3 regions of the Streptomyces purpurascens genome follow, and region 2 is predicted to be linked to each of the others. Evidence: riboswitches for the same ligand, from Rfam matches in the RefSeq annotation. Region 2 holds a riboswitch; each other region holds the start of a gene.

Region 1 (4,897 bases), 5.7 Mb from region 2:
CGCCCCTCAGGGGCGATGTCCAGCTGTCGGCGTAGATCCGCTGCCCTTCGTCGCGCGTCACGGACCGTCAGCGGCAAGGGCGTCCAGCCCGCCAGGCGGCCCAGGGCCACCACCGGGGGATACACCGGCGACACGGCCATCACCTCGGCCGGGGTGCCCAGGATCGGGGACGCGCCCGGGGCCGGGAGCAGGGCGACCTGGTCGGCGTACTGGATGACGCGTTCCAGGCGGTGTTCGGCCATGAGGACCGTCGTGCCGAGGTCGTGGACGAGGCGCTGGAGGACCGCCAGGACCTCCTCGGCGGCTGCGGGGTCGAGGGCGGAGGTCGGTTCGTCCAGGACGAGGACGCTCGGGTGCGGGGTGAGGACCGAGCCGATGGCGACGCGCTGTTGCTGGCCGCCGGAGAGTGTGGCGATCGGACGGTTGCGCAGGTCGGCGAGGCCGAGGAGGTCGAGCGTCTCCTCGACGCGGCGGCGCATCACATCCGGGGCGAGGCCCAGCGACTCCATGCCGTAGGCGAGTTCGTCCTCGACGGTGTCGGTGACGAAGTGGGCGAGCGGGTCCTGGCCCACCGTGCCGACGACGTCGGCGAGTTCGCGTGGCTTGTGTGTGCGGGTGTCGCGTCCGGCCACCGTGACCCTGCCGCGCAGGGTGCCTCCGGTGAAGTGCGGCACGAGCCCGCTGACCGCGCCCAGGACGGTGGACTTGCCGACGCCGGACGGGCCGGCCAGGAGGACGAGTTCGCCCTCCGGGACCTCGAAGTCGACGCCCTGGACGGTGGGTTCGGAGGCACCGTCGTACGTCACGGAGACATCTTCGAAGCGGATCACGACGATTCCTTGGGCTCGGGGGCGACGAACGCGGGCAGCAGGCCGAGGAGGATCGCCCCCGCGGGCCAGACGGGGAGCGTGGGGGCCACGAGCGGCACCACGCCGGGGTGCAGGGCCGCGGGGTCACGGACGGCGGCGAGCACGAGCAGCGCGGCGACCGCCACGCCGGAGGCGACGACCAGCAGGGCGCGCACGTCCCAGCGGTCCGGGCGGTACCGGGTGCGCAGCGACCGCCGGCCGCCGAGCCTGAGACCCGCGAGGGCGGCGGCGAGGCCGACGAGCAGGACCGGGAAGCCGTAGGTGGCGCCCTCGGCGGTGAGCAGCCCGTACGTTCCGGCGCAGACGCCGAGCAGGCCGCCGAGGGTGAGGGCGGCGGTGGTACGGCGGACCGCGGCCGGGACCTGGGCGGTACGGCCGTAGCCGCGGGCGTCCATCGCGGCGGCCAGGGACACCGAGCGCTCCAACGCGCCCTCCAGGACCGGGAGGCCCACCTGCAGCAGGCCCCGGACGCCCTTGTCCGGTCGGCCGCGCAGCCGGCGGGCGGAGCGCAGGCGCTGGACGTCGGCGATGAGGTTCGGCGCGAAGGTGAGGGCGACGACGACCGCGACACCCATCTCGTACAGGGCGCCCGGGAGGGACTTGAGGAGGCGTGAGGGGTTGGCGAGGGCGTTCGCGGCGCCGACGCAGACGAGGAGGGTGGCCAGTCTCAGACCGTCGTACAACGCGAAGGTCAGGGCCTCGGCCGTGACCTCGCCGCCGAGGCGGATGCCCTGGGCCCAGTCGGGGAGGGGCACCTCGGGGAGGGTGGCGAGGGTGTGCGTGCCGGGGATGGGGGAGCCGAGGACGATCGCGAAGAGGAGCCGGATGAGCAGGACGGCGAGGGCGAGTTTGACGAAGGCGCCGTAGGACCGGGACCAGGGGGTCGGGGGGCGGCAGGTCGCCACGACGTAGGCGGAGACCGCGATGAGGAGGGAGAGGAGCAGGGGGTTGGTGGTGCGGGTGGCCGCGGTGCCGAGGGAGAGGGACCAGAGCCACCAGGCGCCGGGGTGCAGGGATGCTCGGCGCGGGCGCTGGGGGCGGGCCGGCCCGTGGCTGAGCCGGTCCACGCTGCTAAGCCTGGTCACGCCGCCGTACCTGCCAGATCGCCGCCGCACCCAGTGCCGTCACCACGGCGATGCCCGCCAGCAGGCCCAGGGACGGGCCGTTGTCGTCGGAGGTGTCCTTCTTCGCCGCCGGTGACGACTTCCGGGAGCCGGACACCTGCTCTCCACAGCCCTTCTCCGGGTACCCCGCGATCGCGCACAGCAGGGCGTCGGTGTCGTAGCGCAGGGGCTTGGCGACCGTCGCGAGGGCCTCCGCCGTGGTGGCGTCGGGGGAGACCCGGGCGCAGGCCGTCCGGGCGGGGGGCGGGGTCTCGCCCTGGGGGGCGTCCGCCGTCGTGCCGGAGTCGATGACGAGAGCCACCCGCTTCTCGCCGTCCCGCGCGGGCGTCTTCGCGCAGATGGTCCCGAAGTCGGCCGTGCCGCGCGGCCGGGCCGCCTCGGAGGAGTCCTCGCTCACCGTGAAGCGGAAGCCCTGGACGTCGCCGTCCGAGGGGCGGGCCATGGACGGGCCCTGGGTGGCGTAGACCCAGCGGTCGCCGTCGCGGTCCCAGAACGACCAGTACCGGTAGCCGGCGGCCTGGGCCTGGCCCGCGCCCGCGATCAGCAGGAGCGAGGCCAGGAGGAGGAGAACGGCGCGGCGGATCACGACTGCCGGCTCTTCCTGCGGCCGGTGAAGAGGAAGCCGATGCCGATACCGGCGACGAGGCAGACCCCGACGTACCACCAGACGCCGAAGAAGTCCGACGTCGAGTCCGAGTCGTCCTTCTTGTCGGCCGCCGAGGGCTGTTCGGGGGCCTGCGGGGCCGGGCCCGTCGCGTTGAGCTGCTTCACCAGGTCCGTGCCGCCGAAGTCACGCGGGTTCGTGCCCGTCGCGTGCGCGGCGAAGATCAGTTGGGCGTAGGCGGCGGGGCCGCCCTGCTCGGCCCAGCCGGCGGAGTTCTTCTCCAGCCACCGCACGGACTTCCCGGCCTGCGCGGTCTCGCCCTGCGCGGCGAGCGCCACGACCGCGTCGGCGGTGTTGCCGTGGTCGGGCTGGGGGTCCGAGCCGGCGAGGGCGGAGGTGAGGTGGTCGTCGTCCTTGGCGAGGGTCTGCGTGAGATAGGCGGCGCCGTTGGCCGCGGCCTGCTGCGGCGTACGGGGATCCGCGCAGCCGGCGTCGGACTTCTTGCCGGCCTTCACCACCATGCCCTGGCCCAGGGCGCCGAGCACACCGGCCGCCGTGGCGTCCGCGTTGGCGGTCAGCTCGCCCTTCTTGTCCGGCTGGAACGCGAAGGCGCCGTCGTCGTCCCCGCCGCAGGGGAGGGCGAGCTTCAGCAGGGCGTCGTCGGGCGATTTTCCGCCCTTGTCGACCTGGTCCGGCTTCTCGCCCGCGGCGGTCAGCGCGCCGATGACGACGGACGTCGAGTTGGTGTCGCTGGCGCCGCCGGGCGCGTAGCCCCAGCCGCCGTCCTCGTTCTGGACGGACTTCAGCCAGCCGACGGCCTTGTCGGCGACGGCGTCCTGTCCGCCGAGCGCGGCGAGGGCCTGGACGGCGGCGGCCGTGGCGTTGGTGTCGAGCATGGTCTTGGCGTCGCACGCGGCGGTGGGGTCCGGGCGGTACGCGGCGAACCCGCCGTCCTCGCACTGCTGCCGGACCAGCCACTGCACGGACTTGGCGGCCGGCTTCTCACCCACCGTGTCCTGGGCCAGCAGGGCGAGCGACTGGCGCCAGACGCCGTCGAACTTGGGGTCCTTGTCTCCGTACAGGGCGGAGGGGAACGCCTGGGACGGCGAAGGGGACGGAGCGGCGGCGGCCGGCGTGGCGGCGCCGATCACGGTGACGGCGGCCAGGACCGCTGCGCTGCGGCGGACGTTCATGATCGGCGGGTGCCTCTCCCTGTGAGGGAGCCGGGCAGCACGGGACACCCCGGCGGCTCGGCTCCGTATACCTCGACGGTGCCGTGCGCCGGCGGGCGCCGGGCACGTGAGCCGGTCACGATCCGTACGGGGCGATCCGGCTCACCGCCTGCCTCGGCGGGCGGTTCACGGTTGCGGGTCAGCGCCGGAATTGCACCGGCTTCTCCCCGTACGGGTGATGACGACCCGCCTACTGTACCCGCACGTAGGAAAACGCCCGAGGGTAGCTTCGCCCCATGCCGACCACACCACCGGGAACCGTGGTCCTCGCCCAGGCCGCCGTCTCCGGTGACGCCCTCGCCACCCCCGCCCGCGCCGTGCTGTCCGCCCTCCTCGCCGACCCGTCCCCGCTCACCCGGCCCGCCCTGACGGAGGCCCTGCGCCGCCGGGCCGCAAGTCCGACCATGACGCGTGGAGAGGTTGAACTGCTGGACACGGCCGAGGAGTTGATCCTGTCCGTGGGGCAAACCGGTTAACGTGAAGCTCCACGACCACACGCAGGAGCGTCCATGACTGATCAGGTGGAGAACTCCGAGCAGGAGCCGCTCTCCAAGATCGATACCTCGGTTCCGCACTCGGCCCGGATCTGGAACTACTGGCTGGGCGGGAAGGACAACTACGAAGTCGACCGTGTGGCCGGTGACGCGTTCCGTGAGATCTTCCCCGGTATCGAGACCGGGGCCCGCGCCGCCCGCTACTTCCTCGCCCGCGCCGTCCGCCATCTCGCCGCCGAAGAGGGCATCCGGCAGTTCCTGGACATCGGCACCGGGCTGCCCAACGTGGACAACACCCACCAGATCGCCCAGCGGGTGGCTCCGGAGAGCCGGATCGTCTACGTCGACAACGACCCGCTGGTGCTGGCCCACGCCCGCGCGCTGCTCACCAGCACACCGGAAGGCGTCACCAACTACGTCGACGCCGACCTGCGCAAGCCGAGCACGATCGTCCGGGAAGCCGGGAAGACGCTGGACTTCGACCAGCCCGTCGCGCTCATGCTGATGGGCATCCTCGGTCACATCGAGGACCACGACGAGGCACGCTCGATCGTGTCGCAGCTGGTGGAGGCCC
Region 2 (4,897 bases):
TGCTCTTCCAGGCGCTGCTGCTCGCACACGGCGGTCTGACCACGCTCGGCGCCAACGTCTTCTCCATGGCGATCGTCGGGCCCTGGGCCGGATACGCCGTGTACAAACTGCTGCGGCGGTACGACGTGCCGCTGATGGTCGCGGTCTTCTTCGGGGCGTTCTTCGCCGACCTGTCCACGTACTGCGTCACCAGCGTGCAGCTGGCGCTCGCCTTCCCCGACCCGGGCAGCGGGTTCGTGGGCGCGCTCGGCAAGTTCGGCACCATCTTCGCCGTCACCCAGATCCCGCTCGCGGTGAGCGAGGGGCTGCTGACGGTGCTCGTGATGCGGCTGCTGGTGCAGTCCAGCAAGGGCGAACTGACCCGGCTGGGCGTGCTCCTCGCCAAGAAGCAGTCCGGGACCGAGACCGAGGTGGCCGCCCGATGAAGAAGAACACGAAGATCAACCTCCTGCTGCTGCTCGCCGTGGCCGCGCTCGCCGTACTGCCGCTCGCACTCGGCCTCGGCGACCACAAGGAGGAGCCGTTCACGGGCGCCGACGGTGAGGCGGAGACGGCGATCACCGAGATCGAGCCGGACTACAAGCCCTGGTTCTCGCCGCTGTACGAACCGCCGTCCGGTGAGATCGAGTCGGCGCTGTTCTCCCTCCAGGCAGCCCTCGGCGCCGGTGTCCTCGCCTACTACTTCGGTCTGCGCCGGGGCCGGCGGCAGGGTGAGCGGCAGGCGCGGGAGCGGGACGCCGACAGTGCGGCAGCCGGCACCGCCGAGGAGTCCACGGCCGAAAGGGCCTGAGCCGCGTGCTGCCGATCGACGCGGCGGCGCACAGCAGTCGCTGGCGCCGCCGCCATCCCGTGGACAAGGCCGTGCTCGGTCTGGGACTCACCGTGCTGGCCATCTCGCTGCCGCCCTGGCCGGGCGCGGCCCTGGTGCTCGTGACGGCCGTGTCCGTGCTGCTGGGGCCGGCCGGGGTGCCCGCCCGCCGGCTGTGGCGTGCCTACCGCGTGCCGCTGGGCTTCTGCGTGACCGGCGCGGTCACGCTGCTCGTCCAGGTCGGCGGGCCGAAGGGCTTCGTCTCCCTCGCGGACGACGGGCCCCTGCGGGCCGGGGAGTTGCTGCTGCGCACCTCGGCGGCCTCCCTGGGGGTGCTGCTGTTCGCCTTCACCACGCCCATGTCCGACCTGCTGCCGCGCCTGGTCCGGGCCGGCATCCCGGCGCCGGTCGTCGATGTCGCGCTCGTGACGTACCGCATGAGCTTTCTGCTGCTGGACTCCGTGCGCCGGATCCGCGACGCGCAGGCCGCCCGGCTCGGCCACACCACGCGGGCCGCCGCCTGGCGTTCGCTGGGCGGGCTCGGCGCCACCGCGTTCGTCCGGGCCTTCGACCGGGCGGCCCGCCTCCAGGCCGGTCTCGCCGGGCGCGGCTACGACGGGACCCTGCGCGTCCTGGTGCCCGAGGCCCGCGTCTCCGTCCGCTTCACGGTCGCCAGTTGCGCGCTCCTCGCGGCACTGGCCGTCCTCACCTTCGTACTGGAAAGGCCGCTGACATGAGCGAGCCCGCCCTCGTCGCCCTGCGGGGCGCGTCCTTCGCCTACGAGGACGGCCCGGCCGTGCTCAGTGGCCTCGACTTCGAGATCCGCGAGGGGCGCGCGCTCGCGCTGCTCGGCCGCAACGGCAGTGGCAAGACCACGCTGATGCGGCTGCTCAGCGGCGGACTGCGGCCGCACGAGGGGCGGTTGACGGTCGACGGGCAGCCGGTGACGTACGACCGCAAGGGCCTGACCCGGCTGCGGACGACCGTCCAGCTCGTGGTCCAGGACCCGGACGACCAGCTGTTCGCGGCGTCCGTCGAGCAGGACGTGTCGTTCGGGCCGCTGAACCTCGGGCTGGCCGATACGGAGGTACGGGCGCGGGTGGCGGAGGCGCTCGCCGCCCTGGACATCACCGCACTGGCCGACCGGCCCACCCATCTGCTCTCCTATGGGCAGCGCAAGCGGACCGCCATCGCAGGCGCGGTCGCCATGCGGCCGCGTGTCCTCGTCCTCGACGAGCCGACGGCCGGACTCGACCCCGACGGCCAGGAACGGCTTCTGGAGACGCTCGACGGGCTGCGTGCGAACGGCACCACGGTGGTGATGGCCACCCACGACGTCGATCTCGCCCTGCGCTGGGCCGACGACGCGGCGCTCCTCACCCCGGACGGTGTGCACATCGCTCCCGCGCCCACGGCACTGGCCCGGACCGATCTCCTTCGGCAGGCGGGACTGCGGTTGCCGTGGGGTGCCGCCGCCGCGGACCTCCTGCGCGCGCAAGGGCTGTTGACCGGTTCGGCACCCGGCCCGCGCACCCCGGACGAGCTGGCCGCCCTGGCGGCGGGGCGGCCGGTGAGGGGCGGCTGAGGGTCGCTTCCGCGGCCTTCCCGTGTATAGGCTGGCGATGCAGCTGGTTCGCCCCGTCAGCCAGGCGGGATGCGTCGCAAGAGGGAACCCGGTGGGAATCCGGGACTGCCCCGCAGCGGTGAGCGGGAACGACCGCCGTCATACGCACTGGGCCCACGAAGGGCCCGGGAAGCGACGGCCAGTAGGAGTTCTCACATGGTGAGGACGTGCCCGCGAGTCCGAAGACCTGCCAACTGCCCGCGCGCGGACGATGCGTGCGCGGACATTCCGGTGACCTCGAGGGCGGGTCGGCGTACCTACCAGGCGGACGACCGCGCTGTGCCGCGCGAGGTCGTCACCGTCCGGTTCGTCACCCCTTCGCGCTCTCGTCCCGTCGCCGGGATCTCAGGGATTCGTCTCGCGAAGGAGATCTCCGTGACCACCAAGCCCGCAGCCGCGGCAGCACGGGCCACCGTGTACGGCTACCCCCGCCAGGGCCAGAACCGGGAACTGAAGAAGGCGATCGAGGGCTACTGGAAGGGCCGCGTCACCGCCGACGCCCTCCGGGCCACCGCCGCCGACCTGCGTGCCTCGAACTGGCGGCAGCTGGCCGACGCCGGCATCGACGAGGTCCCGACGGGCGACTTCTCGTTCTACGACCACGTCCTGGACACCACCGTCATGGTCGGCGCGATCCCCGGCCGCCACCGGGACGCCGTCGAGGCGGACGCCCTGGACGGCTACTTCGCCATGGCGCGTGGCACGCAGGACGTGGCGCCGCTGGAGATGACCAAGTGGTTCGACACCAACTACCACTACCTGGTGCCCGAGCTGGGTCCGGACACGGTGTTCACCGCCGACTCGTCCCAGCAGGTCGCCGAGCTGCGCGAAGCGCTGGCGCTCGGCCACACCGCGCGCCCCGTCCTCGTCGGCCCCGTCACCTATCTGCTCCTCGCCAAGCCCGCCCCGGGGGTGCCCGCGGACTTCGAGCCGCTCACGCTCCTGGACCGGCTGCTGCCCGTGTACGCCGAGGTCCTCGCCGACCTGCGCGCGGCGGGCGCCGAGTGGGTCCAGCTGGACGAGCCGGCCCTGGTCCAGGACCGGACCCCGGCCGAGCTGATCGCCGCCGAGCGCGCCTATCGCGACCTCGGAGCCCTGACCGACCGGTCGAAGCTGCTGGTCGCCTCGTACTTCGACCGGCTCGGGAACGCCCTGCCGGTGCTGGCGAAGGCGCCGGTCGAGGGACTCGCGGTGGACTTCACGGAGTCGGCGGCGGCCAACCTGGACGATCTGGCCGCGGTGGGCGGTCTGCCGGGCAAGCGGCTGGTCGCCGGTGTCGTCAACGGCCGCAACATCTGGATCAACGACCTGGCGGCCTCGCTCTCCCGGCTCGGCACGCTCCTCGGCCTGGCCGACCGGGTCGACGTCTCGGCCTCCTGCTCCCTCCTGCACGTGCCGCTGGACACGGGGGCGGAGCGGGACATCGAGCCGCAGGTCCTGCGCTGGCTCGCCTTCGCGCGGCAGAAGACCGCCGAGATCGTCACCCTCGCGCGCGGTCTCACGCAGGGCACGGACACGATCGGCGCGCAACTCGCCGCGAACCGGTCCGACCTGTTCTCCCGGGCGAACTCCCCGATCACCCGCGACCCGGCCGTCCGTGCCCGCACGGCCGCGGTGTCCGAGGCGGACGCCCGCCGCTCGCTGCCGTACGCCGAGCGGACCGCCGCCCAGCGCGCCCGGCTCGGTCTGCCCCTGCTGCCGACCACCACGATCGGCTCCTTCCCGCAGACCGCTGGGGTGCGCACCGCCCGCGCGGACCTGCGCGCGGGCCGTATCGACACGGCCGGCTACGAGGAGCGCATCAAGGCCGAGATCCAGGAGGTGATCTCCTTCCAGGAGAAGGCCGGACTGGACGTCCTGGTGCACGGCGAGGCCGAACGCAACGACATGGTCCAGTACTTCGCGGAGCAGCTCACCGGCTGTCTCGCCACGCAGCACGGCTGGGTCCAGTCCTACGGCACCCGCTACGTCCGCCCGCCGATCCTGGCCGGCGACATCTCCCGCCCCGAGCCGATGACCGTGCGCTGGACGAGGTACGCGCAGTCCCTCACGGACCGTCCGGTCAAGGGCATGCTCACCGGCCCGGTCACCATGCTCGCCTGGTCCTTCGTACGCGACGACCAGCCGCGTGCCCAGACGGCCCGGCAGGTCGCTCTCGCCCTGCGCGACGAGGTGGGAGACCTGGAGGCGGCCGGGACGTCGGTCATCCAGGTCGACGAGCCCGCCCTGCGCGAGACGCTGCCGCTGCGTGCCGCCGACCGGCCGGAGTATCTGGGGTGGGCCACGGAGGCCTTCCGGCTCAGCACCGGCGGCGTGCGGCCGGACACGCAGATCCACACGCACATGTGCTACGCCGAGTTCGGCGACATCGTGCAGGCCATCGACGACCTCGACGCGGACGTCATCAGCCTCGAGGCCGCCCGCTCCCATATGCAGGTCGCCCGCGAACTCGCCTCGCACGGTTA
Region 3 (4,897 bases), 6.3 Mb from region 2:
CCGGTGACACGGCGTTCAGCAGCAGCGCGAGCCGCAGATCGTCCTGGCCGACCACGGCCGTGAACGGAAAGGGGGTGGTCACTTTTCGTCGTCCTCCAAGTCGCCTTCGAGTTGCGGATGGATCAGGCAGCCGGACCAGCGTCTCAGGTGGCCCGCGGTCGCCGTGCCGGCGGTCCACACCACCGCCACGGCCCTCATGCGGGCGCTCCCGGCGGGACGAAGGGCAGCCCCGGCGGCGCGCCGGACTCGATGAGCCGCCACAGCGCGTTCGTGTCCGCGTGCTGTTCGATCAGGTCGCCGAGCCGGTCGAGCTGCTCCTCGCGCAGCGCGGCGAACGAGGTGTCCGGCGCCGGTACGAAGCGGCGGCCGGCGGCGACCGCCACCTCGCGAAGGAAGGCACGCCGGAATCCGTCCGACTCCAGCGAGCCGTGCCAGTGCGTGCCCCAGGTCTGGCCGACCCGGCAGCCGTCCAAAAAGGGATCGCCGCCGGTGACATCGGCGACCCCGTGGTGGATCTCGTAGCCCTCGACATGCTCCCCGAGGGCCTCGCCCGTCGGCCGGGTGAGGGTCTTCTCGCGGGCGAACCGCACCCGCACGGGCAGGATCCCGAGCCCGTCGACCCGGCCCCTGCGGCTCTCGACGTCGTCCTCGATGTCCTCGCCGAGGATCTGGAAGCCGCCGCAGATGCCGAGGACGGGCCGCTGCTCGGCGGCCCTGCGCACGAGCGCGTCGGCCAGCCCGCGCTCCCTGAGCCACTCCAGCGCACGGACGGTCCCCCGGGTCCCCGGCACGATGACGAGGTCGGCGTCGGCCAGCTCCTCGGGCCGGTCCACGAACCGCACGACGACACCGGGCTCGGCGGCCAGCGCGTCGACGTCCGTGAAGTTGGACATGAGAGGGACCGCGCAGACGGCGACGCGTAGCACGTCCTCGCCGACGGGCGGGGCGACAACGGACTCCCGGACCGTCCCCCGCAGGGAGACGCGCAGCCCGTCCTCCTCGTCGATCCCGAGCCCGTGCCGGAAGGGCAGCACGCCGTACGTGTGCCGCCCGGTGAGGCCGTGGAGCATGTCGAGCCCCGGCTCCAGCAGGGAGACGTCCCCGCGGAACTTGTTCACGAGGAACCCGGCGACGCAGTCCTGGTCCTCGCGCGACAGCAGGGCGACGGTCCCGAAGAACGAGGCGAAGACCCCGCCCCGGTCGATGTCGCCGACCACGAGCACGGGGAGCCCGGCGTTGCGGGCGATTCCCATGTTGACGATGTCGGTCCGCCGCAGATTGATCTCGGCCGGCGAACCGGCCCCCTCGCAGATCACCGCGTCATACGTGCCCCGCAACCGCTCCAGGCAGTCCAGCACGGTCCCGAGCAGCCTCTGCTGCCGTCCTCCGTGGTACCCGCGCGCACTGAGCTCGCCGACCGGCTTGCCCAGCAGCACGACCTGACTGCTCTGCTCGCCGCCGGGCTTGAGCAGCACCGGATTCATCAGCGCGGTCGGCTCCACACGGCACGCCTGCGCCTGCATGGCCTGCGCCCGCCCGATCTCGGCGCCTTCCCGCGTCACGAACGAGTTCAGGGACATGTTCTGCGCCTTGAAGGGCGCGACCTTGACACCCTGCCGCACCAGCCACCGGCAGATCCCGGCGGTCACGACGCTCTTGCCGGCGTCGGAGGTGGTACCGGCGACGAGAAGCCCCCCGCCCGTCATGACGTACGCCCCTTCACGATGTGGCGCGCGGCGACACAGACGCCGAGCGCGAGCCAGCCGACGCGCCTGGACAGCCGTACGGCCCGTTCGATGTCCCCGGTGCCGACGCCGCGCCCCGCGCCGTTGAGCACGGGACGGTGCTCGACGCGCCCGCCGTAGGACAGGGTCCCGCCGAGCCGCACCCCGAGGGCCCCCGCGAACGAGGCCTCCACGGGCCCGGCGTTGGGACTCGGATGCTTGGCGGCGTCGGCACGCCAGGCCGTCACGGCTCCCCGCGGATCGCCCCCGGCCACGGCGGCGAGCACGGCGGTCAGCCGGGCCCCCGGCCACCCCACCACATCGTCCAGCCGCGCGGAGGCCCACCCGTAGCGCCGGTACCGGGCCGACTTGTGCCCGACCATGGCGTCGAGGGTGTTGACGGCCCGGAACCCGACGAGCCCCGGCACACCGCCGACGGCCCCCCACACGAGCGCCCCCACGACCGCGTCGGAGGTGTTCTCCGCGACCGACTCGACTACGGCCCGGGCGATCCCGTCGGCGTCCAGGGACTGCGGATCCCGTCCGCACAGATGCGGCAGCCGTGCACGGGCCGCTTCGACGTCCCCGGCCTCCAGGGCACGCCCGATGGCCTGCGCCTCCCGGGCGAGCGAAGTCCCCCCGACGACGGCCCAGGTGGCCGCGCCGGTCACCACGACGGAAGCGGCATCGGACGCACGCACAGCACGCGCGGCGACGGCCCCGAGCGCGACGGCCCCGCCCGCACACACCACGGTGTGCAGCGCGCCCCACCCCCGGTGGTCCCGCCACAACACCCGCTCCACCGCACCCGCGGCCCGCCCGAACGCGGCGACCGGATGCCCCCGGCGAGGATCGCCGAGCAGCAGATCACCGATCAGGCCGACGGCGGCACCGTACGCGTGGACGCGACCGGCACCCATGGGCTCAGCCGGCCACGGGAGCGGGCAACGGTGGGGTACTGACCCTCGATCGGCAGCCGAACATGGCGATATGTCCTCACTCAGGGTGTCCACGCCCTGGTTCGACGAGACCGGCGGTGAGAGTTCCTGGCTCCCGGTGATTGCTACCCCGGTGACAGTGGCGGGACCGCGCCGGACTTCCACCGGCTTCCTCTCCTACCGCCGTATTGGCCCCGGCAGTCCACCACGGCCGCGAACAGCCGTCAACTTGCCGTTGACCTGCGAGGGGAGAGTGTGGACAAGCCCACACCGCTAGCACGACGCTCCGCTCCCGCGGACCGGCTCGGGGCGAATTCCCCTGTGCGGGGCACGTTTCGCCGACCCGCTTGCGGGTGCCTGGCGCAAACCCTCCAATACCTCGCACGGGGTGCACACATGCGGAGAGGACAGGACCAGTGCAGAACGACCGGTTCCCGGAGGGGCTCGGCGCCGCGGTGGCCCGGGTCCGGTCCGCCGACGGCACTCCCGTCGGCTCCGGATTCCTGCTCGCCCCCGGCACGGTGGTCACCTGCGCCCACGTGGTCGCACAGGCCCTGGACACCGACGCACGGGCCGACTCCGCGCCGACGAGCCCCGTGACGGTCGAGTTCCCGCTCCAGCGGGGCAGTGTCGCCTACGAGGCCTCCGTGTCGGCCTGGCGGCCGGTGGCCGCGGACGGCACCGGCGACATCGCACTGCTGCGGCTGCCCGAGGACACCCCCGGCACCCTCACCACGCCGGTCCCGCTGGCAGGCGCCGGCGACGTCTGGGACCACCGCTTCCGGATCCTGGCCTTCCCCGCCACGGCCGAACACGGCGCCTGGATCGGCGGGCGGCTGCTCGGCGCCGTCGGGCAGGGCTGGATCTCCATGGAGGCGGAGGGCACCGCACACCACATCTCCCCGGGGTGCAGCGGAGCCCCCGTCTGGGACGAGCAACTCGCGGCCGTGGTCGGCATGACGGTCGCGACCGACCGCGGCCGCACGGCCGGCACCTCCTATCTCATCCCCGCGGCCGCCCTCCTGGACCTCCAGCCGGGCCTGCGCCGCTGCCCGTACCGCGGACTCGACGCCTTCCGGGAGGAGGACGCCGAGCACTTCTTCGGCCGGGAGAAGGAGACCCAACGCCTCCTCGACGCCGTGGACCGGCACCTCGTCGTGCCGGTGGTCGGCCCGTCCGGCAGCGGAAAGACCTCCCTCGTCCGCGCCGGGGCGCTCCCACACCTGCGCGCCGCCGGCCATACGGTGTCGGAGATCCGCGCGCTGCCGGGGACGCGTGCCTCGCTCACCCTGGCGCGAGCGCTGGCGCCGCTGCTGGAACCGGACGTGGGCGTGGCCGACCAGGAACGCAGTGCAGCTCGAGGAGACCGTGGCGGCCGAACCGGCCACCGCCCGCACCCTGCTGGCCCTGGTCGTGGCCCTCGCCTCCGTCCCGGCCGAGGACAAACGGCTCCGCGTCCTCGCCACGCTCCGCTCCGCGTGCCTCGACGACCTCGTGGAACCCGCCACGGCCCACGTCCTCAGCGACTGCGCCCAGATCGTCGCGCCCCTGGGCCGTACCGGACTCCTGGGCGCCATCGAGGGCCCGGCCTCCCGAGTCCCCGGCCTCACCCTCGACCCCGGCCTCGCGGAACGCATCGTCGACGACGCCGAGAACGAACCCGGCCACCTGCCCATGGTGGAATTCGCCCTCACCGAACTCTGGTCCCTCCAGGCCGGCGTACGCCTGACCCACAGCGGCTACGAGGCCCTCGGCGGAGTGACCGGCGCGCTGTCCACCCACGCCGAGAAGCGGGTCGGGGAGGTCATCGCGGAGCATGGCGAGGACCCGGTCCGCAGGCTCTTCGTGCAGTTGGCCCGGCCCGACGACGGGGGTGGCTTCACCCGTAGACCGGCCCGCCTCGCCGATCTTCCCCCAGGCCAGCGCGCCGCTGCCGAAGCCCTCGCGGTGCGGACCCGTTTCCTGCGCATCACGCAGGGAGACGACGGTGCGGTGGTCGCCGACTTGGCGCACGAAGCCCTGACCCGCAAATGGGAACAGCTGCGCGTGTGGCTGGAGGAGTCGAGGCGCTTCAGGACCTGGCAGGAGCAGGTGCGGGAACAACGGGCGCTCTGGGAGGAGGAGTTCCGGGACCCGGGACGACTTCTCAGGGGAGTGGCGCTGGAGACGGCTCTGAGCAGGAGCCGTTCACGCCCGGAGGACGTGTCGGCAGTGGAGCGGGAGTTCATCCAGCGC

The links. Region 2 has a riboswitch for cobalamin ahead of metE (5-methyltetrahydropteroyltriglutamate--homocysteine S-methyltransferase). Riboswitches for the same ligand answer to the same signal wherever they lie in the genome.
Region 1: linked by a shared signal. The riboswitch ahead of OHU35_RS12695 (prenyltransferase/squalene oxidase repeat-containing protein) and the one ahead of metE (5-methyltetrahydropteroyltriglutamate--homocysteine S-methyltransferase) in region 2 are both predicted to bind cobalamin.
Region 3: linked by a shared signal. The riboswitch ahead of OHU35_RS09730 (cobalamin biosynthesis protein) and the one ahead of metE (5-methyltetrahydropteroyltriglutamate--homocysteine S-methyltransferase) in region 2 are both predicted to bind cobalamin.

What each region holds. Positions count from the first base shown of each region.
Region 1 is NZ_CP108341.1:2,780,026-2,784,922, reverse strand. Features, by position in the region: gene OHU35_RS12710 (ABC transporter ATP-binding protein) at 1-830, opposite strand, end outside; gene OHU35_RS12705 (energy-coupling factor transporter transmembrane component T) at 827-1,954, opposite strand; gene OHU35_RS12700 (SCO2322 family protein) at 1,941-2,579, opposite strand; gene OHU35_RS12695 (prenyltransferase/squalene oxidase repeat-containing protein) at 2,576-3,790, opposite strand; cobalamin riboswitch at 3,902-4,034, opposite strand; gene OHU35_RS12690 (hypothetical protein) at 4,066-4,305, shown strand; gene OHU35_RS12685 (SAM-dependent methyltransferase) at 4,339-4,897, shown strand, end outside.
Region 2 is NZ_CP108341.1:8,456,473-8,461,369, reverse strand. Features, by position in the region: gene OHU35_RS38405 (energy-coupling factor ABC transporter permease) at 1-425, shown strand, start outside; gene OHU35_RS38400 (energy-coupling factor ABC transporter substrate-binding protein) at 422-790, shown strand; gene cbiQ (cobalt ECF transporter T component CbiQ) at 796-1,545, shown strand; gene OHU35_RS38390 (energy-coupling factor ABC transporter ATP-binding protein) at 1,542-2,393, shown strand; cobalamin riboswitch at 2,421-2,642, shown strand; gene metE (5-methyltetrahydropteroyltriglutamate--homocysteine S-methyltransferase) at 2,808-4,897, shown strand, end outside.
Region 3 is NZ_CP108341.1:2,127,587-2,132,483, reverse strand. Features, by position in the region: gene OHU35_RS09740 (putative cobaltochelatase) at 1-82, opposite strand, end outside; gene OHU35_RS09735 (cobyric acid synthase) at 195-1,706, opposite strand; gene OHU35_RS09730 (cobalamin biosynthesis protein) at 1,703-2,644, opposite strand; cobalamin riboswitch at 2,743-2,886, opposite strand; partial or broken gene OHU35_RS09725 (serine protease) at 3,016-3,978, shown strand; gene OHU35_RS09720 (hypothetical protein) at 4,013-4,897, shown strand, end outside.